2 regions of the Bradyrhizobium sp. STM 3557 genome follow, and region 1 is predicted to be linked to the other one. Evidence: riboswitches for the same ligand, from Rfam matches in the RefSeq annotation. Region 1 holds a riboswitch; the other holds the start of a gene.
What was found. Region 1 has a riboswitch for S-adenosylmethionine ahead of P6U24_RS07045 (homoserine O-acetyltransferase). Riboswitches for the same ligand answer to the same signal wherever they lie in the genome.
Positions count from the first base shown of each region.

Region 2: it holds a riboswitch for S-adenosylmethionine, as region 1 does, so the genes downstream of both, P6U24_RS03575 (O-succinylhomoserine sulfhydrylase) here and P6U24_RS07045 (homoserine O-acetyltransferase) in region 1, are expected to answer to the same signal.

Region 1 covers NZ_CP120697.1:1,553,618-1,557,085, reverse strand. The annotation lists gene P6U24_RS07045 (homoserine O-acetyltransferase) at 1-1,161, opposite strand, end outside; SAM riboswitch at 1,252-1,331, opposite strand; gene P6U24_RS07040 (chorismate mutase) at 1,536-2,369, shown strand; gene hisC (histidinol-phosphate transaminase) at 2,409-3,468, shown strand, end outside.
Region 2 covers NZ_CP120697.1:774,163-777,630, forward strand. The annotation lists gene P6U24_RS03575 (O-succinylhomoserine sulfhydrylase) at 1-775, opposite strand, end outside; SAM riboswitch at 848-927, opposite strand; gene P6U24_RS03580 (2'-deoxycytidine 5'-triphosphate deaminase) at 1,055-2,161, shown strand; gene P6U24_RS03585 (MATE family efflux transporter) at 2,326-3,468, shown strand, end outside.

The DNA of each region.
Region 1 (3,468 bases):
CTCGGGCACATCGAGCAGGAAGGCGTCATGGCCCTTGTCGGTCTCGATCTCGGCGAACGACACCCGCGCGTTGGAGGCGTTGAGCGCGTGCACCAGTGCCCGCGACTCCGCTGTCGGAAACAGCCAGTCGCTGGTGAAGGACACCACGCAGAAACGGGTCTTGGTGCCGCGAAACGCTTGCGCCAGCGCACCGTCATGATCGGCGGCGATATCGAAATAGTCCATCGCACGAGTCAAATAAAGATAGGAGTTGGCATCGAAGCGCTCGACGAAGGACGAGCCTTGATAACGCAGATAGCTCTCGACCTGGAAGTCGGCGTCGAACGAGAAGGTCGGCAACTCGCGGTCCTGCATGCGCCGTCCGAACTTGCGATGCAGCGCTGCGTCCGAGAGGTAGGTGATGTGTGCGGCCATCCGCGCCACGGCGAGCCCGCGATGCGGATGGATGCCCTTGTCGGCATAGCGGCCGTGATCCCAGTCCGGATCGGCCATCACGGCCTGGCGGCCGAGCTCATGAAAGGCAATGTTCTGCGCCGAATGCCGCGTGGCACAGGCGATCGGCAGGGCCGAGAACACGCGCTGCGCATAGGCGGCGGTCCATTGCAGCACCTGCATGCCGCCCATCGAGCCGCCGACAACGGCAAACAGCGTGTCGATGCCGAGCTTATCGATCAGCATCGCCTGCGCGCGCACCATGTCGGGAATGGTGATGATCGGGAAGTCCAGCCCGAACGCCTTGCCGGTCGCGGGATTGAGCGAGGCCGGCCCGGTCGAGCCCATGCAGCCGCCGATTACGTTGGAGCAGATGATGAAGTAGCGCGAGGGGTCGAGCGGACGGCCGGGGCCGACCAGCGTCTCCCACCAGCCGGGCTTGCCGGTGACGGGATGAGGATTGGCGACATGCTGATCACCGGTGAGCGCGTGACAGACCAGAATGGCGTTGGACTTGTCGGCATTGAGCTCGCCATAGGTCTGATAGGCGATCTGGAATGGCGCGAGATCGACGCCGCAATCGAGTCTCAACGGCTGATCGGGGCCGAACATCGCAAGCTGCGAGCTCGGATGATCCACTTCATGCGAGCGCTCTTCCGGCTGGATCGTGCGCCGCGGCGACACGAGCTTCGATTTGGCCGCCTTCGATTTGGATGTCAGGCCTGTCATCTGCTTCGTCCCCGGCTGCTCGCCGGGGCTCCCGAACCGCGCGACAAATCAGGCCACAAAAAACCCGGCCTGAACTGGGTTCGGCCGGGATCGAAACTGTCCCCGGCCTGTTTAGCGAGTTTTTTAACGTGGCTGCAAGCCGGCCGGCTCAAATGACCACGGAACCTTCGTAAACTAGTCCGGCTCGGTGTCGCCGTCAAGGCGAGGCATGGTTAACCGCATCGAGGTCCGGCCGCATCGCCGGAGCATTCGGCCTCATCAGCATCAGATAAACTTGATGTTGCGCCATGCTCGTTGATGCGACAGAACCACGATGTCCTCGTAGAGACGTTGGGCCAGCGCCCCTTTCGAGAACGATTAGCGAGATTCCGCCGATGCCCCAGACGCCTCCCGCCCCGCCATCGCTCGCCGACCTGCGCAAGGAGATCGACACGATCGACGAGCAGATGCATCGGCTGCTGATGCAGCGCGGCGACATCATCGACCGCCTGATCAAGGTCAAGAAGACCCAGGAGGTCGGATCGGCGTTTCGCCCGGCGCGCGAGGCCGACATGATGCGGCGCCTGGTCGAGCGCCATCGCGGCATCCTGCCGCTCGATACGGTCGAGAGCATCTGGCGCGTGATCGTCTCCACCTTCACCTATGTGCAGGCGCCGTTTTCGGTGCATGCCGATGTGTCGGTCGGCGAATCCGCGATGCGCGATTCCGCGCGCTTTCATTTCGGCTTCCTGGTGCCCTATGTGGCGCATTTCAGCGCCCAGGCCGCGGTCGAGGCGGTGGCGAGCTCCAAGGGCGACCTGGCGCTGGTGTCGGCGATCGCAGGCCACACGCCGTGGTGGATCACGCTGGAGCCGGTCGGTGCGCCGAAGATCATCGCGCGGATGCCGTTCCTCGAGCGCGCCGATCATCCGGCCGCCCTGCCGGTATTTGCGATCTCGCGCGTCGCCGATGACGCATTGCTGACGGAGGTCGAGACCTGGAGCGTCCGCGTCTCCGGCTGGAACGCGCAGGTGTCCCGGGCGCTGTCACCGCTCGCCGATGTCGTCGCGGTGCCCGACACCGCGTTCGACAGCGCCGCGCTGCTGGTCTCGATCACGGCCCCCACCGGGATCGACCAGATCAAGTCAGCCCTGATCGCAGCGGGCGCCTCGGTGCGCTCGACGGCCCTCGTCGGCGGCCATGCAACGCGCTATACGGTCCCGAGCTAGGGCTCGATTGCCCGCCCTTGATACCTTCCGGAGTCTGAAATGTCCCGCCCTGTGCCGAATCCCGGCATCCTCGATATTGCGCCCTACACCCCCGGCAAGAGCCCGACGCCGGAGCCGGGCCGCAAGGTGTTCAAGCTGTCCGCCAACGAGACCCCGTTCGGACCGTCGCCGAAGGCGATCGAGGCGTTCAAGAGCGCAGCGGCGCATCTGGAGGACTATCCGGAAGGGACCTCCCGGGTGCTGCGCGAGGCGATCGGCCGCACTTTCGGGCTCGATCCCGACCGCATCATCTGCGGCGCCGGCTCCGACGAGATCCTGAACCTCTTGGCGCACGCGTTCCTCGGCCAGGGCGACGAGGCGATCTCGACCACGCACGGCTTTTTGGTTTATCCGATCGCGACCATGGGCTGCGGCGCCAAGAACGTGATCGCCGCCGAGACCGACTTCACCTGCGATGTCGATGCGATCCTGAACGCGGTCACGCCGCGCACCAAGCTGGTCTGGCTCGCCAACCCGAACAACCCGACTGGCACCTACATCCCATTCGACGAGGTCAAGCGGCTGCGCGCCGGTCTGCCTTCGCATGTCCTGCTGGTGCTGGACGCCGCCTATTCAGACTACGTCTCGCGCAATGACTACGAGCTCGGCATCGAACTGGTGGCAACGACCGAGAACACGGTCGTCACTCATACTTTTTCGAAGATCCATGGACTCGCCGCGCTGCGCGTCGGCTGGATGTTCGGTCCCGCGCATATCGTCGATGCCGTCAACCGCATCCGCGGGCCTTTCAACGTGTCGACGCCGGCGATGCTGGCAGCGGTCGCAGCGATCCAGGACACCGCGCATCAGCAGATGTCGAAGACGCACACCGAACACTGGCGCAACTGGCTGAGCGAGGAGATCGGCAAGCTTGGACTGAAGGTGACGCCGAGCGTGACCAATTTCATCCTGATTCACTTCCCAACCGAGAAGGGCAGGACGGCGGAAGAAGCCGATGAGTTCCTCACCCGCCGCGGCCTCGTGCTGCGCGCGCTGAAGAACTACAAGTTGCCGCATGCGCTGCGCATGACCATCGGCACCGAGGAAGCCAACCGCCTGG
Region 2 (3,468 bases), 780 kb from region 1:
TCAGCAGCACCCAGGCGTTGAAGGGCGACAGCGACGGGCCGGTCTGGCGCATGAAATTGTGGATGTGCTCGTTGATGAAGGCCTCCGACGACAGGATCACGCCGCCGAGACTGCGGCCCTGGCCATCGATATGCTTGGTCGCGGAATAGACCACGACGTCGGCGCCGAGCGCGAGCGGGCTCTGCCAGATCGGCGTAGCGAAGACATTGTCGACGATCAGCCGGGCGCCGTGTGCATGCGCGACTTCCGCGATGGCGCCGATGTCGAGCACGTCGAGCGTCGGATTGGTCGGGCTTTCCAGGAAGCAGGTCTTGGTGTTCGGCCGCATCGCGCGCTGCCACTGGTCGAGATCGAGTCCGTCGACCAGAGTCGACTCGATGCCGTAGCGCGGCAGCAGGTCCTCGATCACGAAGCGGCACGAGCCGAACATCGCCTTGGAGGCGACGACATGATCGCCGGCGCGCAAGGGCGCCAGGATGGCGGTGGTCACGGCGGCCATGCCGGTGGCGGCCGAGCGGCAGGCCTCGGCGCCTTCGAGCTCGATCATGCGGCGCTCGAACATCGCGGTGGTCGGGTTGGAGAAGCGCGAATAGATGAAGCCGGGGTCCTCGCCCTTGAAGCGCGCCTCGCATTCCTCGGCGCTGCCATAGACGAAGCCCTGGGTCAGAAACAGGGCCTCGGACGTCTCGCCGAATTCGGAGCGCAGGGTGCCGGAATGCACCAGGCGGGTTTCGGGCCGGTACTGGGTCAGCGCGGGAACGGTGGTTTTGGACATGTGACCTCCATCGTGACCACGGGTGAAATGGCCACAAAAAAACCGGCCTGGGAAAATTCCTCAAGGCCGGGATCACATCTGTCCCCGGCCTGTTTAGCGATTTATTTAACGTGGCTGCAAGCCGGCCGGCTCAAATCACCACGGGATAAGTCGTGCTCTTAATCGCCCGCGGCCTTTCCGTCAAGCCGGCCATCGGATAACCGGGTAGAGGCCCAATATATGGGGCTGGGCGCGCTTCCAGGCCCACTTTAAAGTAATCAGGCCGCGAGGGATCAGGCTTTGTCGTTTCAACTGCCAGCCGATGCCAATGGCATCCTGCCCGACCGCATGATCGCGGCGATGGCGGAGGCTGGCCTGATCATTCCCGCATACGACTTCGTCGAGAGTCAGATCCAGCCAGCCAGCCTGGACCTGCGGCTCGGCGATGTCGCCTACCGCGTGCGCGCCAGCTTCCTGCCGGGCCCCGGCGCGACGGTTGCCGAGCGCATCGATGAATTGAAGCTGCACGAGATCGCGCTCGCGGACGGTGCGGTGCTGGAGACCAACTGCGTCTACATCGTGCCGCTCCTGGAGAGCCTGGCGCTGCCGAAGGACATCGTAGCAAGCGCCAATCCGAAGAGTTCGACCGGGCGGCTTGACGTGTTCACGCGCGTGATTGCCGACGGCACCAGGCGGTTCGATATGATCGGGGCCGGCTATCACGGTCCGCTCTATGCCGAGATCAGCCCGAAGACGTTTCCGGTCCTGCTTCGCGAAGGTTCGCGGCTCTCGCAGGTCCGTTTCCGCGCAGGGCAGGCGGTGCTGGATGCAGATGAGCTCGATGCGCTGCATCAGGCCGAGCGGCTGGTCGACCGCGACGATGCCGATCTCGTCGGCGGCGTCGCCGTGTCGGTCGATCTCTCCGGCGCGAACTCGGGCGGCTTCGTCGGCTATCGCGCCAAGCGCCACACCGGCGTGGTCGATATCGACCGCCGTGGTGGCTATCCGGTCGACGATTTCTGGGAGCCGATCAAGGCGCGCGCCGACGGCAGCCTGATTCTCGATCCCGGCGAGTTCTATATTCTCGCTTCCAAGGAAGCTGTGCAGGTGCCGCCGGACTACGCGGCGGAGATGGTGCCGTTCGATCCCTTGGTCGGCGAATTCCGCGTCCATTACGCCGGCTTCTTCGATCCCGGCTTCGGCTATGCGGGCGCCGGCGGGCAGGGTGCGCGCGCCGTGCTGGAGGTGCGCTCGCGCGAGGTGCCGTTCATCCTCGAGCACGGCCAGATTGTCGGCCGCCTGGTCTATGAGAAGATGCTGGCGCGCCCCGATGCGATGTATGGCCAGCGCATCGGCTCCAACTACCAGGCGCAAGGCCTGAAGCTGTCGAAGCATTTTCGTCTCTGATATCCCCCCGCCTGCATTCCCCGCAGGTCCCCAATGCGCCGATGGCCGCAGGGAAATCGCGGCGGACGTGCTAGGACATCCTCGCGCGGCGCTAGCGCCATGACAAAATTCAACCAGCGCACAATATCTGCCGTGCGGAATGCGGCGAGCCCCTGGGGAGAGAGATGTCCGAAATCGGCGTCGCCGAAATCCCGGTTGATGAGAGGGAGCAGCCGTTGCCGCCGCCGGTGGCGCCGGCAAAGAGCGTGCTGACCGACGGGCCGATCCTGCGCACGCTGCTCTCACTGGCCTGGCCGAACGTGATCGCGCTCTCGGCCGGCACCTGCGTGGTGATCGCGGAGACCTCCTATATCGGCTTGCTGGGCGTCGAGGCGCTTGCCGCGATGGCGTTGGTGTTTCCGCTCGTCATCCTCACCATGACCATGTCGGGCGGCGCGATGGGCGGCGGCGTCGCCTCGGCGATCGCACGCGCGCTCGGTGCCGGCGACCAGGTGCGCGCCGCGACGCTGGCCTCGCATGCGCTCTTGATCGGCCTCTGCTTCGGCCTCGCCTTCATGATCGGCATGCTCCTGTTCGGGCCGCAGTTGCTCGCGCTGCTCGGCGGCCGCGGTCAGGTACTGGCACACGCGGCCGCCTATGCGCAGGTGTTCTTCGGCGGCGCCGTGCTGCCCTGGCTGATGAATTCGATGGCCGGCGTTTTGCGTGGCACCGGCAATATGAAGCTGCCGTCCATGCTGATCCTCAATTCGGCGCTGCTGCAGGTTATCCTCGGCGGCACGCTCGGCCTCGGGCTCGGCCCGGTGCCGCAATTCGGCATGCGCGGCGTCGCCGCCGGCGCGTTGATCGCCTACCTCGTCAGCATCTCCGTGATGGGCTGGTATCTGTTCTCTGGCCGCGCGCGTGTCGTGCCAAAGCTGCGCGGCTTGCGAATAAGCCGCGCGGTGCTCGGCGATATCCTGAAGGTCGGTGTGGTCTCCTGCCTGTCACCGTTGCAGGGGGTGTTATCGGTCGCGATCTTCACGCATATGCTGGCCAGCCTCGGCACGGCGGTCCTTGCCGGCTACGGCATCGGCGCGCGGCTGGAATTCATGCTGACCTCTATCGCATTCTCCTTCGGTATCGCTTCGGTGCCGATGATCGGCATGGCGATCGGGGCCGAGCGCGTTGCGCGCGCCAGGCGGATCGCCTGGGTTGCCGGGCTGACATCCTTCATCTCGGTCGGCGCGCTCGCGACCGTGATCGCGATCAAGCCGAGCCTCTGGGTCGATATCTTCACCCATGACGAGGAAGTGCGGATCGCGAGCGGG